3 regions of the Priestia sp. FW507-14D1A genome follow, and region 3 is predicted to be linked to each of the others. Evidence: predicted binding sites of a transcription regulator. Region 3 holds the regulator's gene; each other region holds the start of a gene.
What was found. The regulator Rex, encoded in region 3, represses fermentation and respiration genes when NADH is low (regulators of the CRP and FNR family bind a similar motif). The targets are predictions, from matches to a motif close to TTGTGAAATATTTCACAA.
Positions count from the first base shown of each region.

Region 1 (3,286 bases), on a different contig from region 3:
GCAGTATGGATAGGGTTGTCTTCAGATGAAGTGACAAAAGCTATTTTACTGGTAGCTTTTCCTGGGTCTGCTGTAGCAGCGATGATTGCTTTGCGGTTTGAAAGCTTGGAAAACGAAACGGCATCTGCTTTTGTTATTAGTGCTATTTTATCGTTGATTACGCTGCCGCTTCTTATTTCTTGGCTTATGTAAATAAAAAAACGAAAGAGGAGAATTCCTCTTTCGTTTTAAGACGGATTAATAAGCTAATGCAAATAATCCTTTGATATGAGATAAGTAACGAACGTTACTTGCTTCTTTCATAAGTGATGCTGGTAAACCTTTTAATTGCGTTTTGTTTCCGCCGATTGTACCAATTGCATCTTTGCGTCCAAGACTTCCTAGTGTACCAGAGAAGACAGGAACGAATGATTCCATTGCTCCGCCGCGAATAGCTACTGCTAAGTTCACGCCTACAACTTCACCCATTTGCCAAGCTAATTGAGCAGTAGGTGGGTAAGGGCGACCTTCTGGACCCATTACAACCGCTGAGTCACCAGCAAGGAATACATCTTTATGAGATGTAGATTGTAAGAATTCATTTACAAGTGCACGACCGCGGTTTACTTCGATACCTGAGTTAGCAACTACAGAGTTACCTTGAACTCCGCCAGTCCATACCATTGTTTTTGTTTCAATTTTGCTGCCGTCTTTAAGTTCAACAGTTGTAGCATCCATTTTTGTTACAGGTGTACCAGTAACAAATGTAACGCCACGTTTTGTTAAGCTTGATTGAGCGCGCTCTACTAATTCAGCAGGGAAGCCTGGAAGAACTGTAGGAGCTGCTTCTACACAGTATAGAGAAATTTCTTTTGGATCAACACCGTGTTTTAGACATAGGCTTGGCATTAAGTCAGCGTATTCACCAACAAGTTCGATACCTGTTAATCCGCCGCCGCCAACTACGATTGTACCGTCAGCTTTATTTTTTGTTTTGCTGTATTCAGCGATACAAGCTTCTACGTGTGCACGTAAACGGTTTGCATCATTTACTGATTTAAGAACGAAGCTGTGCTCTTCTAAACCAGGGATACCGAAGTAAGCAGTTTCACTACCTAAAGCTGTAACAAGGTAGTCGTAGCTTAATTTTGTACCATCTTCAAGAGATACTTCACGTTGATCTGGTGAGATTTCTTTTACCGTTGCAATTTTTAAATCAACGTTGTAGTTTTTAAGTAATTTATCAAGTGGTAAAGCTACCGCTTGTTCAGAAACGCCGCCTACAGCTAGACGGTGTAATTCTGTAATGATTTGGTGAGTAGCAAAACGGTTCACTACTGTAATTTTTGCTTCATCCGCACTTAGGTGTTGGCGAGCTGTCATTGCAGTTAATAAACCACCGTAACCGCCGCCTAAAATTAAAATATGTTTTGACATAGTCGATCCTCCGTCCACACTTTTTAATGAAAATTATTTTTGTTTTTCGTTTGTAATGTCTAAATACGCTTGTGCAAAGCGGAATAGTTTTTGAGCTTGTGGATCTTTAAGCATGCGTAATAAACCGAATAAACCGATTGAATTAGAAGCATTTGCTTCTGCACGATCGTTTGCTTCGATTGCAGTAGCTGCAAGACCTTTTACTGTTCCTTCTACCGGCTCGATAAATTCTTTTACTCCACCAAGTAGATCTTCTTTTAATACGTCGTCAGTTAATAATGATTGCGCAACGTCGTAAGTTTTTGTAAGCACCGTTACCATTTCAGATAATTTTGGTAAATTATCTACAAGAACAGTAAGAGCTTCTTGTACTTCAGGCTTTAACAATTGATCTAACACATCCGCTTGACCTTTGTTAACTGCCGCTTCTGTTTGTACAGCAGCATTTTCCTCTGCAGCTGATTTTTGAATAGTTGATTGAGACATGAAAAGTCCTCCTTTGCTGGATACTGTTGCATATGTAGTTCCTAGTTATCTGCTAGACTTTCAAACTACATTGTGAAGTTGTGAAATCTTGCACATAATTCTATTTTAATTTTAATACGAGATAAAATCAACTCATTTCGTTGAAAAAATAAGTGAAGAACCTCGTAACCCTTTGTTTAATAAAAGTTTATAAAAAATAAAACGAATAATTGCCTAGGTAAATAAAATTAAAATAGGGAACTAACATGATTCCTCTTCCTACGATAAAACAAATAACGTCATATTTCAACACATACGAACTTAATATTCTATAAGTAGTAAAAAGATAGGGCGCATTTACTATTTAAAGAGTTTTCAAAAAATTACATTGACTTACTATAGTGTTCTACATATAATCAGAATATAACATCTTATGTAAGGAGATATAACATGGTTATAGTGGATGAACTTTATCATAATGTGGTCATTACGTTGCCTCAATTAAAATTAATTGAATTTATAATGAAGTTAAAAGAAGCTAAAGCACAAGAAATAGAAGATATAAAAACGAAAATTAGTAAATACGAAGAGAAGAAACGTGCTGAAGAAGCTTGGTATCAATCACTATCACCGTTTCGTAAATTTTTTACCGGGCGTCCTTTAAGTCAGCATCAAGCGGTCGAGTATATGGTATACGTAAAGGAGCGCTTTAAAAAAATTGATCACCTTAAAGCACAAATGCGAGAACTTCATGAAGTTCTTGAATTAATAAAAGCGGAAAATGAAGAAACAAGTGAAATTACGCTTTCGCCTGCTATTGTACAAGAAATAAAACGATTAAAAAGCAGTGGAGGCGTTGGGATATGAGTGTTAATGAACTAAGTTTAGGGATAAATACAACGTGGGTCGTGTTAACAGCGGCGATGATTTTGTTAATGGAAGGCGGCTTTGCCTTGCTAGAGGCAGGTTTTGTCCGCTACAAAAATAGCGTGAATATTATTATGAAAGTATTCGCTGATATTACAATAGGAACGCTTTGTTTCTATTTAATTGGTTTTGGATTAATGTACGGTGATGATTTAGGTGGAGTTGTCGGTAAAAGCGGTTTTGCGCTCTCAGGTAATTTATCGCACCTTGACATTCCAATTGGGCTTGAAACGTTTTGGCTGTTTCAATGTGCGTTTGTTATTGCGGTCATTTCTATCGTTTCTGGAGCGGTGGCAGAACGAATTAATTTCCGCGCATATCTTTTATATGCGATTTTGATGACTACATTTATTTATCCTATAGCCGGCCACTGGATTTGGGGAGGTGGATGGATTAGTAAGTTAGGGATGCTTGATTTTGCCGGTTCGGCAGTTATTCATGCTCTTGGCGGTTTTTCAGCTTTAGCAGCTGCAATAAT
Region 1 covers NZ_JBYSWQ010000003.1:259,017-262,302, reverse strand. Annotated here, with positions in the region: gene AC3WJG_RS14925 (AEC family transporter) at 1-192, shown strand, start outside; gene AC3WJG_RS14920 (NAD(P)/FAD-dependent oxidoreductase) at 238-1,416, opposite strand; gene AC3WJG_RS14915 (DUF1641 domain-containing protein) at 1,450-1,902, opposite strand; gene AC3WJG_RS14910 (hypothetical protein) at 2,332-2,748, shown strand; gene AC3WJG_RS14905 (ammonium transporter) at 2,745-3,286, shown strand, end outside.
Region 1: AC3WJG_RS14915 (DUF1641 domain-containing protein) is a predicted target of Rex. The motif match lies at 1,981-1,998, and genes of this name have one in related genera.

Region 2 (3,286 bases), on a different contig from region 3:
TATTTACCTTGTACCATGAATGCAATAACTACGGCGATAATTGGAAGCGCCTCAACTAAGGCAACCCCAACGAACATCATTGAAGTTAATGTACCACGTGCTTCTGGTTGGCGAGCTGTGCCTTCAATCGTCTTAGAAACGATAAGACCGTTACCAATACCAGCACCTAGTGCCGCTAAACCAATCGCAATTGCAGATGCTATTAAACCCATTTTATAAAGTCCTCCCTTAATATATATGATTTTGTTTAACAAAGTTTTGTTTTGTCCAAATTGGGTATTACTTGAACAAAGCTTTATAAATTAATGGTCGCTACTCACTTTGTGAGATAAATAAACCATCGTTAACATTGTGAAAATGAAGGCCTGAATTGCGCCTACAAAAATACTAAATCCTTGCCATAAAAGCATTGGAATAGCAGCTCCAATTGTACCTAAGAAGCCTGTTGTTGCTAAACCAGCTAGCAAGCTTAACAAAATTTCCCCAGCATAAATATTACCGTAAAGACGAAGGCCAAGCGTTAACGTATTGGCAAACTCCTCGATAATCTTAAGCGGGAATAAAAATGCCATTGGCTTGAAGTAATCTTTCGTGTATGCAGAGAAACCTCGCATTTTAATACCATAATAATGTGATAGTACAACTACCATAACGGCTAACGTCAGCGTAATTGCTGGATCAGCGGTTGGCGATTTCCACCATAAGTTATGGTCAATCACGATGGCAAATGGAAGACCCAACATATTTGACACAAAAATGTACATAAGTAAAGTTACACCTAGCGTCAAAAAGCGGCCACCTGTTTTCCAATCCATATTGCTATTAACGAGTCCTTTAACAAAATCTAAGACCCATTCAATAAAGTTTTGTGCACCGCTTGGCTTCATAGCAAGAGTACGAGTACATAAAACTGCAATTAAGAATACAATAACAGAAGCTACGGTAACCATAAGCAAGTTACTTTGACTAAAAGTAAGGCCTAGAAACTCTATAGTTGGTGATTCATGACCCAACTGTGTTCACCTCTCTTTCTATCTTCTACGCATATTTTGAACAACTAAATCTATGATAATGACAACATAATACGTCATTAATCCCACAACTACACTAATAATATGAAAGGTTTTTGGATAAGAGATGGTAATCACAACTGCGAGAGCAGCTGTTGCAAATCTTACAACAGTCCCAATTGAACGGGGCTTTTTCCCCTCATCCAACGCCTGTCCAAACTGCTCAAACTTTCTTACCAAGTTCCACAAATTATACAAACTCAGGGCGGTTCCTAAAATTAAACCTGCAAAAACAGCCTTATAACTTGTAAATCCCCAGCCGAGAACGTATAATGCTAACAAATACAATATGTATGAACGAAGTCTTGGAAAAACGTGCTGCAAATCCTGCATGAATTATTAATCTCCTGAAAAAAAATGGTGGACTGTCCGCAGCATCATAAAAACACCTGCTGCTAGCCCTGAAAGAAGGCCTAAAATCAAAAATAGTGGTTCGGTATCAAGCCATTGATCAGCCCATCTCCCAGAGAATAAGCCAATTAAGACTGAACCTGCTAACTGTGATAGAATGATTGACACTAATGCCATCGCTTGCAAAGGATGACGGTTGCGATCTTTCATAAGCTCATACCCCTTTTGCAAAATTTTCTTTTTTCCGAATTCTCTATCGTTTTTATAGCTCAATATATGATAGAAAGGCAAAAAAAATTGCTAAAAAAGGTAAAAACAGCTAATAAAATACGCAGAAATATCAACGGTTTTCACAGGTTGAAAACCTTATCATTTATATTCCCTGTAAGCATACAATAGCGTATATTTAATGTCAATGTGTTTAAGCTAAAAACTTCACAATCTCTTCTTATTGTTCACATTTCTGCCACACATAAAACCTCTTCAAATGAAAACATTTAAAGAGGTTCATTCAATCGTTATTGTACTGTGTACAACCTGCTCTTGTCTATGCTTTTTCACAAATGCAAATATTTGGTACGACCCCGGTACAAGCGATTCATCGATCGTTATTTTTCGTTTTCTCATGCCTCTTTCTACATCAACGTCAACATCTAAATACGATATAAACTGTAAAGACTGCTTATCAAAAAGAGCAACGCCTAACTCATCTGCTCCTTCAGGCAAAAACAGTTCATAGCTATACGTATTTTTCTCTTTTTCCGCTGCTACTTGCAATCCCATGACACGAGGATAATCTGGAATGCTAACCATGTACATATAAGGAAGCGAAAATGTTTCACGTGAATCATTTATTTCCAAATATCCGTCATATATACCTTTATTTTTAAAACGGGGCTGCACCGATAAAGTGACAGCTATTTCTTTTGTCTGATGTGGCTGCACCGTGACGGGTAATGGAACATCCCAGTTCACTCCTTCATCCCTTTTCGGAACGTTTAAGCGATACGTTTTTGCTTTATCAGACTGGTTATCAATTTTAAATGATAAGACTTTCTTTGATGGGCGCGTAAAAATACCGAAAGATAAAGAAGATGGATAAAATAAAGAGTCTGCTGTGACAGCTTTTGCTATTTGAATTCTCCCGGCTCCTTGTTCATATACGCGATACGTTTGACCGTTTAGCTGCTGCATTACTTTACTTGTGTTCATCAATGAAGCTTTGACTTGTTCAGGAGACCAGTTCGGGTGAGCTTGTAAAATAAGAGCACACGCTCCAGCTACATGGGGCGCAGCCATACTTGTGCCATGCATGCGTTCATATCCCCCGGGAACTGTACTATTAATGAAGTAACCAGGTGCGACGACGTCCGGCTTGATTCCCCAAGTAGTCGTTACAGGCCCTCTTGAACTGAAAGATGTAAGCAAGTCTTGAACCACTTGCTTGCCAGTGCGTAAGTATGGCTGTTGAGACTGAATGTGTTGATTAATGGTATCACCGCTTTTTTTACTTACCCATATCACTGGAATATTTACTGACTCTTTTAGTTTACCGATTATGCTTTTTTCAGTCGGACTATATAAAATAACGGCTTTTGCTCCTGCCTGTTCAGCTTGTTTAATCTTTTTTTCAACCGCATTTCCTTCTGCTTTTAGCAAAATGACGTTGCCCAACGCATGCTTTTGCTCTTTGGAGTATTGTTCATTTATTACACGCAGCGTTTGATTAAACGTCCATGGACGAGACCCTTCTACTGGCGCCATCATAATTTTTTCTTTGTTAAATCCAATTGTTAGAAATTGAACTATCGTCGGGGAAACAGAAGCGCCAACGGAAATAGCTTTTCCCGCTGTACCCGGAGAGC
Region 2 covers NZ_JBYSWQ010000004.1:142,943-146,228, reverse strand. Annotated here, with positions in the region: gene atpE (F0F1 ATP synthase subunit C) at 1-212, opposite strand, end outside; gene atpB (F0F1 ATP synthase subunit A) at 303-1,013, opposite strand; gene AC3WJG_RS16370 (ATP synthase subunit I) at 1,032-1,403, opposite strand; gene AC3WJG_RS16365 (AtpZ/AtpI family protein) at 1,410-1,631, opposite strand; gene AC3WJG_RS16360 (S8 family serine peptidase) at 1,929-3,286, opposite strand, start outside.
Region 2: AC3WJG_RS16365 (AtpZ/AtpI family protein) is a predicted target of Rex. The motif match lies at 1,845-1,862, and genes of this name have one in related genera.

Region 3 (3,286 bases):
TGCTCTTGGTCGTAATAACCAACCATTACGTTTGAGCCAAAAGAAATGGTTCCAGTCTTGAAGCTTAGTTTATCCACAATACCTTTTAATAACGTAGATTTCCCAACTCCATTAGGGCCAACCAACGCAAGGCTTTCACCTTTTTTAATCCGAAGGTTTGCGTCTTGGACGACGTATTTGTTTTCATCATATCCGATAGACACGTTTTCGAGATTTAAGACTTCATTTCCGCTTTGACGCTCAATTTCAAACGAAAAACTAGCCGATTTTTCGCCGTCGTTAGGTCGATTTATTAACTCCATTCGATCGAGCTGCTTACGTCTGCTTTGCGCACGTTTTGTAGTCGATGCGCGGGCGATGTTTCGCTGAATAAAATCATTCAGTTTTGCGACTTCATCTTGCTGTTTTTCGTACTGACGCAACTCTTTTTCATATCGCTCTGCTTTTTGTACAAGGTATTTAGAGTAGTTGCCCGTGTACTTGACCGTTGTTTTTTGTGTGACTTCATACACTTGATTTACGACCTTATCAAGGAAGTAACGATCGTGTGAAACAATTAAAATAGCTCCTTCATACCCTTGCAGAAACTGTTCCAGCCATGCTAAAGTTTCAATATCTAAGTGGTTGGTAGGCTCATCCAGAATAAGCAAGTCTGGCTTTGTTAAAAGCAGTTTTGCAAGAGCCAAGCGCGTTTTTTGTCCACCGCTCAAGGAGGAAATAGGGGTGCTATAGTCAAAGTTTGAGAAACGGAAACCGTGAAGAATAGATCGTGTATCCGCTTCATATTGATAGCCGCCTGAATCTTTGAACGTTACTTGAAGCTGATCGTACTCTTTGGTTAGTTTTTCGTATTGAACTGAATCATTAAAAATGTCTGGATCGCCCATCTTCGTTTCAAGCGTACGTAATTCTTTTTCCATCTTCTTTAACGGAGCAAAGACCGTCATCATTTCTTCCCATATGGAGAGTGTTGACTCAAGAACTGTATCTTGTCCCATATAATCAATGGAAACACCTTTAGGTTTAATAATTTCTCCGCTGTCATAAGAAAGCTGCTCAGCAATAATTTTTAATAAAGTTGATTTACCAGCACCGTTTCGTCCCACTAGGGCAATGCGGTCTTTTGATTGTACTTCTAACTTTATATTCGATAAAATGGGTTCTGCCCCATAGTATTTTGTAATACCGTTCAATTGTAGAATAATCATTTTTTCACCTCTAGTAGTATATCCATAGTGTATTTTAACATATTTTCAACTACAAGTTCTTCCTACAAGCGTTTGTAATTTGTAGAGAGACAAGGACAAATGATGAAGCGAATGTTTTGATTCATGAAATAAAATGATTTTACCTGCACATTTTATACAGGATACTATGTTAAAATAAGAGATAAGTGCATCTCTGAACTTATATATGATGGATGTAGAAAACCCGTCATGACTAACAAACGGATCCTTTGAAGAGCTAATTACTTCGTTCTAGCTACCGACTTTAAGTAGTGCTGGATAGACAAAAGGGGTCGGGGTGTGAAGCGGAGTATATATAAAACAAGAGAAAAGAGAGAGAATTGGAAGCGCTACCTCAAGGCGGTTGAGGCTTTGTGAAAGGTAATGCAATATGACTTGAAAATGTTAGTAATGACATACATGAACTGAGGGGGTACAACGTGAACACTGAACAATTAAAAATACCACAAGCAACGGCTAAACGATTGCCGCTTTATTATCGTTTTTTAAAAAACTTGCATGCTTCTGGTAAACAGCGTGTTTCGTCAGCGGAGTTAAGTGAGGCAGTGAAAGTTGATTCTGCTACTATTCGCCGGGATTTTTCTTACTTTGGAGCATTAGGGAAAAAGGGATACGGCTACAATGTGAATTATTTACTTACATTTTTCCGTAAAACGTTAGACCAAGATGAAGTAACGAAAGTAGCACTGATTGGCGTAGGGAATCTGGGAACGGCCTTTTTAAATTATAATTTTATTAAAAATAATAACACCAAAATTGAGTGCGCTTTTGATGTGATAGAAGATAAAGTCGGTACAAAAGTAGGCGACGTGCCCGTCTATCATCTTGACCAATTGGAAGATTATATGAGTGATGACATCTCAGTAGCGATTTTAACCGTTCCAGCCACTGTTGCTCAGCAAATTACCGATCGTTTAGTGAGTTGCGGAATTAAAGGAATTTTAAACTTTACTCCTGCACGCTTAAACGTACCGGATGAGATTCGACTGCATCATATTGATCTTGCTGTAGAATTACAGTCGCTCGTCTACTTTTTGAAAAATTATCCTGTTGAATAAGGCGGACTATGTTACGATTTCCTTAAGTCTAAATTAATAAGGAGAGTGGGAATATGGGGATTGGAGCAGGCAGTTGGATTATTATTGCGATTGTAGCACTGCTTATTTTTGGACCGAAACGGTTACCGGAGCTAGGAAGATCAGTCGGGCAAACGCTTAGAGAGTTTAAGCATGCCGCTAGCGGTGCCTCAGAAGATCGTGAAAAAGATAAACAGCGTCAAGTAGATGACAAAGAGTAAAAGGGTGATCATAGTATGACCGAACAAGAAATGTCAATATATGATCATATAGGAGAGCTGCGAAAGCGCATTTTAATTGTTTTATTTTTCTTTGTGATTGCCACAATTGGCGGCTTTTTTATAGCGGATAAGGTTATTGTCTATTTACAGCATGCTGATGAGGCAAAAAATTTAACGATGAATGCATTTAGGCTAACAGATCCAGTTAAGATTTATATGCAGTTTGCTGTTATTATCGGCTGTGTACTTGCAGCTCCTGTTGCACTGTATCAACTTTGGGCATTTATTAGTCCTGGTTTATATGAAAAAGAGCGTAAGGTAACGCTTGGATATATTCCTGTTTCCATTTTTCTCTTTATCGGCGGTGTCTCTTTTTCTTATTTTGTGTTGTTTCCATTTGTCGTCGATTTTATGACGCGCGTTTCTGATGAGCTGAATGTAAACCAAGTGATTGGCATTAATGAATACTTTTCTTTTTTAATGCAGCTCACACTGCCTTTTGGGCTGTTGTTTCAGCTTCCTGTTGTCGTCATGTTTTTGACGCGATTAGGAATTATCACGCCTATGTTTTTATCTCAAATTCGAAAGTATGCCTATTTCGTACTGCTAGTTATTGCCGCACTTATTACACCACCAGAATTGCTCTCGCACATGATGGTGACAGTGCCGCTCTTAATTTTGTATGAAATCAGCATCATTATTTCCCGCATTTCGTATCGCAAAGTGTTAAAGGCAAGGGCAG
Region 3 covers NZ_JBYSWQ010000020.1:11,666-14,951, reverse strand. Annotated here, with positions in the region: gene AC3WJG_RS26330 (ABC-F family ATP-binding cassette domain-containing protein) at 1-1,208, opposite strand, end outside; gene AC3WJG_RS26325 (redox-sensing transcriptional repressor Rex) at 1,667-2,305, shown strand; gene tatA (twin-arginine translocase TatA/TatE family subunit) at 2,359-2,544, shown strand; gene tatC (twin-arginine translocase subunit TatC) at 2,560-3,286, shown strand, end outside.